DNA from 3 places in the Rhizobium sp. BK591 genome. Region 1 is predicted to be linked to each of the others. Evidence: predicted binding sites of a transcription regulator. Region 1 holds the regulator's gene; each other region holds the start of a gene.

The links. The regulator HrcA, encoded in region 1, represses chaperone genes, less so after heat shock. The targets are predictions, from matches to a motif close to GTTAGCACTCNCNNNNNGNGAGTGCTAAC.
Region 2: the regulator HrcA is predicted to act here: its motif matches at 991-1,019, upstream of groES (co-chaperone GroES).
Region 3: the regulator HrcA is predicted to act here: its motif matches at 2,175-2,203, upstream of FHX10_RS30350 (co-chaperone GroES).

Annotation. Positions count from the first base shown of each region.
Region 1 covers NZ_JACIAZ010000004.1:302,901-306,177, forward strand. The annotation lists gene FHX10_RS19635 (VOC family protein) at 1-85, opposite strand, end outside; gene rph (ribonuclease PH) at 82-801, opposite strand; gene hrcA (heat-inducible transcriptional repressor HrcA) at 929-2,017, shown strand; gene grpE (nucleotide exchange factor GrpE) at 2,129-2,761, shown strand; gene FHX10_RS19655 (nucleoside hydrolase) at 2,800-3,277, opposite strand, start outside.
Region 2 covers NZ_JACIAZ010000006.1:47,469-50,745, reverse strand. The annotation lists gene FHX10_RS24730 (TIGR01459 family HAD-type hydrolase) at 1-681, opposite strand, end outside; gene groES (co-chaperone GroES) at 1,077-1,373, shown strand; gene groL (chaperonin GroEL) at 1,446-3,083, shown strand.
Region 3 covers NZ_JACIAZ010000008.1:353,573-356,849, reverse strand. The annotation lists gene groL (chaperonin GroEL) at 1-1,554, opposite strand, end outside; gene FHX10_RS30350 (co-chaperone GroES) at 1,708-2,022, opposite strand; gene FHX10_RS30345 (hypothetical protein) at 2,381-2,671, shown strand; gene FHX10_RS30340 (hypothetical protein) at 2,779-2,985, shown strand; gene FHX10_RS30335 (DUF2934 domain-containing protein) at 3,040-3,277, shown strand, end outside.

The DNA of each region.
Region 1 (3,277 bases):
GGACGTCTTCGTAAAACGCCTCGGCCTGATCGAGATCCCGCGCATAGAGCGCCGTTTCCAACATGCCTTCCAGCATGGGGTTCATCCTTCGACGGCTTGCTTCTGCAGCGCCACCAGTTCGCCGATGCCGTTTCTGGCAAGCTGCATCAGCGAGGTGAATTCGCCCTCGCTGAACGGCGTGCCCTCGGCCGTGCCCTGGATCTCGACGATCCCGCCGGTGCCGGTCATGACGAAGTTCGCATCGGTCTCGGCCGAGGAATCCTCGAGGTAATCGAGATCGATCACCGGCTGGCTGGCGAAGATACCGCAGGAGATGGCGGCGACATGATCCTTCAGGACCCGGTCAACCTTGATCATGTTGCGGCTTTCCATCCATTTCAGGCAATCGTAAAGCGCAATCCAGCCGCCGGTGATCGAGGCGGTCCGCGTGCCGCCATCGGCCTGGATGACGTCGCAGTCGAGCGTGATCTGCCGTTCGCCGAGCGCCTGCAGGTCGACGACGGCGCGCAACGACCGGCCGATCAGCCGCTGAATTTCCTGGGTGCGGCCGCCCTGCTTGCCGGCGGCGGCCTCGCGCTTCATCCGTTCGCCGGTCGCCCGCGGCAGCATGCCGTATTCGGCGGTGACCCAGCCCTTGCCGGTATTGCGCAGCCAGGGCGGCGTCTTTTCTTCAAGGCTGGCCGTGCAGAGCACATGCGTATCGCCGAACTTGACCAGGCAGGAGCCTTCCGCATGCTTGGAAAAATTGCGCTCGAACGAGACCTTGCGCATCTGGTCGATTTTTCTGCCTGAAGGCCGCATTCTTATCTCCTGGGGTTTGTTGACCGCTTCTACGATTGGCGGCGCCTATTTGCAAATTCCCTTTTGCCACGGGTGCGAGTTTGACTTACTTTTCGGGAAGTATCATCAGCGCGGGTTCTTAAGCTTCATGGGCATCAGGTCGACGTCGGTTTCGGATGCTGTTGCCGCACTGGACGAGCGCTCCAGGGAAATTTTTCGGCGCATCGTCGAAGGCTATCTGGAAAGTGGCGAGCCGCTCGGTTCGCGCAACCTGTCCCGTCTTCTGCCGATGTCGCTGTCGCCGGCCTCGGTGCGCAACGTCATGAGCGATCTCGAAGAACTCGGCCTGATCTATTCGCCGCACGTCAGCGCCGGACGGCTGCCGACCCAGATCGGCCTGCGTTTCTTCGTCGATGCCTTCATGCAGGTCGGCGACCTCTCTGCCGAGGAGCGCGCCAACATCGACCGGCAGGTGCGGGCCGAAAGCGGCGGCAATCCGGTGGAATCGATGATGAACGAGGCAAGCCGCATGCTGTCCGGCATTTCGCGCGGCGCCGGCCTCGTCATCACCTCGAAAAGCGATCCGGTGCTGAAACATGTCGAGTTCATCCGGCTCGAACCGACCAAGGCGCTGGCCGTGCTCGTCGGCGATCACGATCAGGTGGAAAACCGCATCATCGAGCTGCCGGCGGGCGTCACCTCCTCGCAACTGACCGAGGCGGCGAATTTTCTCAATGCCCATATGTCCGGCCAGACGCTGCCGGAACTCCGCAAGCAGTTGAGCCGGCTGAAGGATGACGTCCGCCACGAGCTCGATGCCCTGTCGCGCGATCTCGTCGAGCGCGGCATCGCTGTCTGGGCCGGCAGCCCGGACGAGGGCAAGCCCGCGCAACTGATCATCCGCGGCCGCGCCAACTTGCTCGAGGGGCTGGCCGGCGCCGAGGATCTCGACCGGCTGCGCTTGCTGTTCGACGATCTCGAGAAGAAGGACAGCCTGATCGAGATTCTCAATCTCGCCGAAACCGGTTCCGGCGTGCGCATCTTCATCGGTTCGGAAAACAAGCTCTTCTCGCTGTCCGGCTCGTCGCTGATCGTCGCGCCCTATCGTGACGATGACGATCGCATCGTCGGTGCCGTCGGCGTCATCGGCCCGACGCGGCTCAATTATTCCCGCATCGTGCCGATGGTGGATTACACCGCCCAGCTCGTCTCCCGCCTTTCGCGCAATCAGCTTTGACGCCGCAACTGGCGAACGTGCGGAATTTTCGCTTCTTTGTCACGCAGACTTGATTTTTTTCGGTCAAACCTCGATATCGGGCGCATCTGAAGACACCAACCGGAGACCGTCATGACCGATGACACGACGAAAAACGGACCTGACGCAACTGCGGCCGATGCCGCAGCCGACGCTGCCGCCTACGTCGAGAACGATATTGCGCAGGAAGAGGCTGCCCAGCCGGACCCGCTCGAGCTTCTGAAAGCCGAAAACGGTGAGCTGCGCGACCGCTATCTGCGCCTTGCCGCCGAGATGGACAATCTGCGCCGGCGCACCGAGCGCGAAGTGAAGGACGCCAAGTCCTATTCCGTCGCGGGTTTTGCGCGCGACATGCTCGCCGTCTCGGACAATCTGCGCCGCGCGCTTGATGCCATCTCTCCGGAGACCAAGGCCGCGGCCGATGCCGGCCTCAGCACCCTGATCGAAGGTGTCGAGATGACCGAGCGCGCCATGCTGTCGGCTCTTGAGCGCCACGGCGTTCGCAAGCTGGAGCCGGTCGGCCAGAAGTTCGATCCGAATTTCCATCAGGCGATGTTCGAGGTGCCCAACCCCGACGTGCCGAACAATACGGTCGTCCAGGTCGTGCAGGCAGGCTTCACCATCGGCGAACGCGTGCTGCGCCCGGCCATGGTCGGCGTCGCCAAGGGCGGCCCCAAGCCGGCCGAAGCCGAAACCAATTCCGTCTTCGACGAGAAGGACGCTTAAGGACGTTTCCCTTCCGCTCAGGAAGGGAAACCAAAGCTTCAGATGCGGGCGAAACGTTCGATCAGCAGATCGAAGAAGCCGTCCGCATCGACATGGCGCATGACCTTGGCATTGCGCTTGCGCTCGGTCACATGCCACCAGTCGACGACGGTCATGCCGACGGTGAGTTCGGACCGGACCTCGATCTCGACATTGCAGTCCCGACCCCTGAAGAGCTCCGGCTTCAGCAGATAGGCGATCACGGTCGGGTCGTGCAGCGGCCCGCCGTCGGAGCCGTATTTCTCGATATCGAACCGCTCGAAGAATTCCAGCATCTCGACCATGGCCTTAACAGGCGCCGTGCCGATTTCGGCCATGCGCTTCACCCGGTCCTTGCGGGTCAGCAATTGGTGAGTGACGTCAAGCGGCATCATCACGATCGGCACGCCTGAGCGAAAGACGATATCGGCGGCCTCGGGATCGACATAGATGTTGAATTCGGCGGCCGGCGTGATGTTGCCGCCCTCGAAGAAGCCG
Region 2 (3,277 bases), on a different contig from region 1:
CGGCATGCCGTCGCCGATTGCCAGCACGCGCTCGACCGGGAAATCGCCGCGAAGCTCGCGAGCAGCGGCCATCGTCGCCTCGTAGATCGGCTGGTGCGGCTTGCCGGCGATGCGGGTGCTGCCGCCCAGCTGCTCGTAGTAGGCGGCCATGGCGCCGGCGCAGGGGATCATGCGATGGCCGCGCTCGACGATGAGGTCGGGATTGGCGCAGATCATCGGCACGTCGCGGGCTTTGAAGTCGAGAAGCATGTCGGTGTAATCCTCCGGCTTTTCCGTCTCGTCGTCGAAAAAGCCGGTGCAGACCAGCGATTGCGCTTCGCCAGCCGGCCGGCGCTCGACGCCAATGCCTTCGAGAAGCGCCTTGTCGCGCTCGGGGCCGAGCAGGAAGACCGTCTTCGGCCCTTCGGAGATCAGCCGGCGCGTGACGTCGCCCGAGGTAACGATCCGGTCATAGGCGCTGTCGGGAACGCCGATCTGGCGCAGCTGCTCGACCACCTGCCAGGAAAGGCGCGGCGAATTGGTGATGAGGACGACGGCGGCGCCGCTTGCGCGGGCCGCTTCAAGGGCGGCAGCCGCCTTCGGAAACGGATCGACGCCATTATGAACGACGCCCCAGACATCGCAGAGCACCACATCATAGTGACCTGTTATGTTAGAGAAGTTTTCTATCCGCTTGGCCATTCCGATTTCCCGATTTGCTTTAGTCACGGTGACATTGCAAAGGCGCAAGGCGATGGCAAGGCATTTTCTTCGCTGCCGGGCCAATGCGAAGATCGCGACCGGCAATCCGATGGCGCGGATGGGCAAAAGGTTTTGCCGACCCCATCCCGAAGCGGCAGATCGTCAAGGCAGACGGACTTCGCCAAAGCCCGGTCGCGCCATGGTTTCGCCTGCAATCTCCGACTATTCTCCGGTCTCTTCACAATTCCGGCACAAAAATTCGTGATTGCTCTCATTGACTCTTTTCGGAGCCATCCCTAAATGCTCGTCGCTAGCACTCACCGCAAGGGAGTGCTAACACCTATCCATGTGGGCCGCTCCGGTCCGCGAATGTCATTCGATCGAGGGATTAGACAATGGCAAGCACCAATTTCCGTCCGCTTCACGACCGCGTCGTCGTTCGTCGCGTCGAGTCCGAAGAAAAGACCAAGGGCGGCATCATCATTCCCGATACCGCCAAGGAAAAGCCGCAGGAAGGCGAAATCGTCGCCGTCGGTTCCGGCGCTCGTGACGAGTCCGGCAAGGTCGTTGCACTCGACGTCAAGGCTGGCGACCGCGTTCTGTTCGGCAAGTGGTCCGGCACCGAAGTCAAGATCAACGGCGAAGACCTTCTGATCATGAAGGAAGCCGACATCATGGGCATCATCGGCTGATCGGCCGACCTGCTTTCCCGAAATGGCTGACGGGCCTTTTGCCCGAACAACTCGAATTCAGGAGTCACAAACATGGCAGCTAAAGAAATCAAGTTTGGCCGCACCGCGCGCGAAAAGATGCTGCGCGGCGTCGACATTCTCGCCGATGCAGTCAAGGTCACGCTCGGCCCGAAGGGTCGTAACGTCATCATCGACAAGTCCTTCGGCGCACCGCGCATCACCAAGGACGGCGTTTCCGTCGCCAAGGAAATCGAACTCGAAGACAAGTTCGAAAACATGGGCGCCCAGATGGTCCGCGAAGTTGCTTCGAAGACCAACGACATTGCCGGCGACGGCACCACGACCGCAACCGTTCTTGCCCAGGCGATCGTTCGCGAAGGCGCCAAGGCCGTTGCTGCCGGCATGAACCCGATGGACCTGAAGCGCGGCATCGATCTCGCCGTCGCCGAAGTCGTCAAGGATCTCCAGGCCAAGGCCAAGAAGATCAACACCTCGGAAGAAGTCGCCCAGGTCGGCACGATCTCCGCTAACGGCGAACGTCAGGTCGGTCTCGACATTGCCGAGGCCATGCAGAAGGTCGGCAACGAAGGCGTCATCACCGTTGAAGAAGCCAAGACCGCCGAAACCGAACTCGAAGTCGTCGAAGGCATGCAGTTCGACCGCGGCTACCTCAGCCCCTACTTCGTGACCAACCCGGAAAAGATGATCGCCGACCTCGAAGACGTCTTCATTCTCCTCCACGAGAAGAAGCTGTCGAACCTGCAGTCGATGCTGCCGGTTCTCGAAGCCGTCGTCCAGACCGGCAAGCCGCTCCTTATCATCGCTGAAGACGTCGAAGGCGAAGCTCTTGCAACGCTCGTCGTCAACAAGCTGCGCGGCGGCCTCAAGATCGCTGCCGTCAAGGCGCCTGGCTTCGGCGACCGCCGCAAGGCCATGCTCGAAGACATCGCCATCCTGACCGGCGGCACCGTCATCTCCGAAGACCTCGGCATCAAGCTCGAATCCGTCACGCTCGACATGCTTGGCCGTGCCAAGAAGGTGTCGATCTCCAAGGAAAACACCACGATCGTCGACGGTTCGGGCGCCAAGTCCGACATCGAAGGCCGTGTTGCCCAGATCAAGGCGCAGATCGAAGAAACCACCTCCGACTACGACCGCGAGAAGCTGCAGGAGCGTCTTGCCAAGCTCGCCGGCGGCGTTGCCGTCATCCGCGTCGGCGGCTCGACGGAAGTCGAAGTGAAGGAAAAGAAGGATCGCATCGACGACGCTCTCAACGCGACGCGCGCTGCCGTTCAGGAAGGCATCGTACCGGGCGGCGGCGTTGCCCTGCTGCGTTCTTCCGTCAAGATCACCTCCAAGGGTATCAACGACGACCAGGAAGCCGGCATCAACATCGTTCGCCGTGCTCTGCAGGCTCCGGCTCGCCAGATCGCTGAAAACGCTGGCGACGAAGCTTCGATCGTCATCGGCAAGATCCTCGACAAGGATCAGGACAACTGGGGTTACAACGCCCAGACCGGCGAATATGGCGACATGATCGGCATGGGCATCATCGACCCGGTCAAGGTCGTTCGCACCGCCCTGCAGGATGCAGCTTCCGTTGCATCGCTGCTGATCACCACCGAAGCCATGATCGCCGAGCTGCCGAAGAAGGACGCTCCGGCTATGCCGGGCGGCATGGGCGGCATGGGCGGTATGGACATGATGTGATAGGCCAACGGCCTTTCACAGCATCGTTCATGAAACCACCCATCATCTAAGATGGTTCAGCGCGTCAAGCGCGCTGAACTGGCGGTATGGACATGATGTGATAGGCGAAAGCCTGCACTGACACCATTCCGGCATCCGGAACAGGAAGGGCGGCCCTTGGGTCGCCCTTTTCGTTTCCCTTACGGCACCGCCGA
Region 3 (3,277 bases), on a different contig from region 1:
GGTCGTGACGAGAAGACCGGCGATGGAGGACGCGTCCTGCAGCGCGGTGCGAACAACCTTGGCCGGATCGATGACGCCCTGCGCATAAAGGTCGCCATATTCGCCGGTCTGAGCGTTCCAGCCGTAGGCGAAGTCACTTTTCTCGCGCAGCTTGCCGACGATGACCGAGCCTTCCGCTCCGGCATTTTCGGCGATCTGCCGCGCCGGCGTCTCGAGCGCGCGGCGAACGATGTCGACACCGACACGCTGGTCGCTATTGGCGGTCTTGAGGTTGTCGAGCGCCTTGACGGAGCGCAGCAGCGCCACACCGCCGCCCGGCAGAATGCCTTCCTCGACCGCCGCCCGGGTTGCATGAAGCGCGTCGTCGACGCGGTCCTTCTTTTCCTTCACTTCGACTTCCGTCGAGCCGCCGACGCGGATGACGGCAACGCCGCCGGCGAGCTTGGCAAGACGCTCCTGCAGCTTCTCGCGGTCGTAATCGGAGGTGGTTTCTTCGATCTGGGCCTTGATCTGGGCAACACGGCCTTCGATGTCGGACTTGGCGCCCGCGCCGTCGACGATCGTGGTGTTCTCCTTTTCGATCGACACCTTCTTGGCACGGCCGAGCATGTCGAGCGTTACGGATTCGAGCTTGATGCCGAGGTCTTCGGAGATGACGGTGCCGGCGGTGAGGATGGCGATGTCTTCGAGCATGGCCTTGCGGCGGTCGCCGAAGCCAGGCGCCTTGACGGCAGCGATCTTCAGGCCGCCACGCAGCTTGTTGACGACGAGGGTTGCAAGAGCTTCGCCTTCGACGTCTTCAGCGATGATGAGGAGCGGCTTGCCGGTCTGGACGACGGCTTCGAGAACCGGCAGCATCGACTGCAGGTTCGACAGCTTCTTCTCGTGGATGAGGATATATGGGTCTTCGAACTCGGCCCGCATCTTGTCGGCATTGGTCACGAAGTAGGGGCTGAGGTAGCCGCGGTCGAACTGCATGCCTTCGACGACTTCGAGTTCGGTTTCGGCGGTCTTGGCTTCTTCAACGGTGATGACGCCATCATTGCCGACCTTTTCCATGGCTTCCGCCAAAAAACGGCCGATTTCGGCATCGCCATTGGCGGAGATCGTGCCGACCTGGGCGATTTCGGCATTGTTGGAGATCTTGCGGGCGTTGGCCTTCAGTTCCGCAACGATGGCGCCGACGGCGAGATCGATGCCGCGCTTCAGGTCCATCGGGTTCATGCCTGACGTGACGGCCTTGGCGCCCTCTTTGACGATCGCCTGGGCAAGCACCGTTGCGGTCGTGGTGCCGTCGCCGGCGATGTCGCTGGTCTTCGAGGCGACTTCACGGACCATCTGGGCGCCCATATTCTCGAACTTGTCTTCGAGTTCGACTTCCTTGGCGACGGAGACGCCGTCCTTGGTGATGCGCGGCGCGCCGAAGGACTTGTCGATCACGACGTTGCGGCCCTTCGGGCCGAGCGTCACCTTCACGGCGTTGGCCAGGATGTCGACGCCGCGCAGCATCTTCTCCCGGGCTTCGGTGCTGAATTTGACTTCTTTAGCGGCCATGTCCTCACTCCTTCATAGGCAGCCAGAGCAATTCCGGGAAAGGTGCGAAGCGGTTTTCCGTTCGGAATTGCGTCAGAAATAAAATATTGGAGCTGTTCTGCTTTTCTACGACAAGCTGAAGCGCTCCAGCGTTGACGAATGTTCGCAGGGACCTCAGGCGGCCTGCTGCTGTTCGCCCTGGGTTTCGATGACGCCCATCACGTCGCTTTCCTTCATGATCAGCAGGTCTTCGCCATCGATCTTGATCTCGGTACCGGACCATTTGCCGAACAGGATGCGATCGCCGGGCTTGACGTCGAGCGCCTGGATCTGGCCGGCATCGTTGCGTGCACCAGGGCCGACGGCGATGACCTCACCTTCCTGCGGCTTTTCCTTGGCAGTGTCGGGAATGATGATGCCGCCCTTGGTCTTGTCCTCTGACGTGACCCGGCGGACGAGAATGCGATCATGAAGCGGTCGGAACGACATGTCTTCCTCCATCGACAAACAGTGATGATGTTGCTCCCCCCGGGCCGGACCGGATGACCAATCCGGGGCGGGTGCAAGGTTCCGCACGAGCGCGCCTTGCGCGACTGATCTGGTTCGACGGCACTGCAATTTCAAGAGGGAATGAGAGAAAAATTAGCACTCTCCACCGGCGAGTGCTAACGTATTGCAGGGAACAGAAAATCGGCTCCCGCGTTCGGACTACAAGGTGGATGACACTGTGTCGAATGCGCGTTCAAGCCGCATCGAGGCTTGAATCCGGAATTTGACATTCCCAACTGTCTCATGATCGAGGCTTGACGAGCTCGATCACCGTCCCACGTCTTTTGGAGTGAGTGACATGGAAGAAAAGACCAATATAATCAGAGACCTCAGCATTGAGGAACGTGAGGAAATCTTCGTCGATATCGCTCGCACGCTGGAGGATACGGCGCGTGAGGCTCTTGTCGAAGGCAACATGCAGTTTGCGGCACTGTCCAACAACATGGCTGAAGCGATCCGCGTCAACGCCGACGAACTGGCCCGTGACGATCCCGACAATGCCGAGCTCGTGTTGCTGCAGGCGACGGCGATGATTTCGCAGTTCGAGGCCGTGCACCCCTATCGAATGGTGAGTATGGCCGTTCATTGATTGCCGCCGGCGCGTGCGGCTCGATCGCGCGCTCAAATCAATCGCCACCCACGCGGAACTCTCACTGCTTGCGAAGGTTATTGGATCACAACATCGAAGGGTGATCCATGATGACCGTCAAATCCACCGTGCCGCCCGAGAGCGGGACCGACGACGCGCGTTCCGCCGACACCGAACGGACCGAAGCCGATCGCAAGAGGGCATTGGAAACTGCCCGGGAGGCCGAACGCTTCTGGAAGGAACGGGTGGAGACGCTTTCAAAGGACGAGCACAAACGGGTGGAGGATTTTCTTCCAACCATCAACACGCCGTGAAAGTGGCTGGGCCTGTTCTTCGGACGGCTTATTTAAATGCGCTTGGAGGAGATCATGGCGATAGACAAGCACGAGCAGATACGTCGCCGTGCCTACGAAATCTGGGAGGCCGAAGGCCGCCCGGACGGCGCCGACCAGCGTCACTGGTTGCAAGCCTGTGATGAACTTGCGGGCGAGGATGAGCATGAAACACTGCAGAACCTGCTCGATGAAGACGACAGGGATGATGCAGCACTGCTCCAAGGCGCCGGCGAGAGCGGCGATTTCGATCGGCGACAAACGCCTGTCCAGG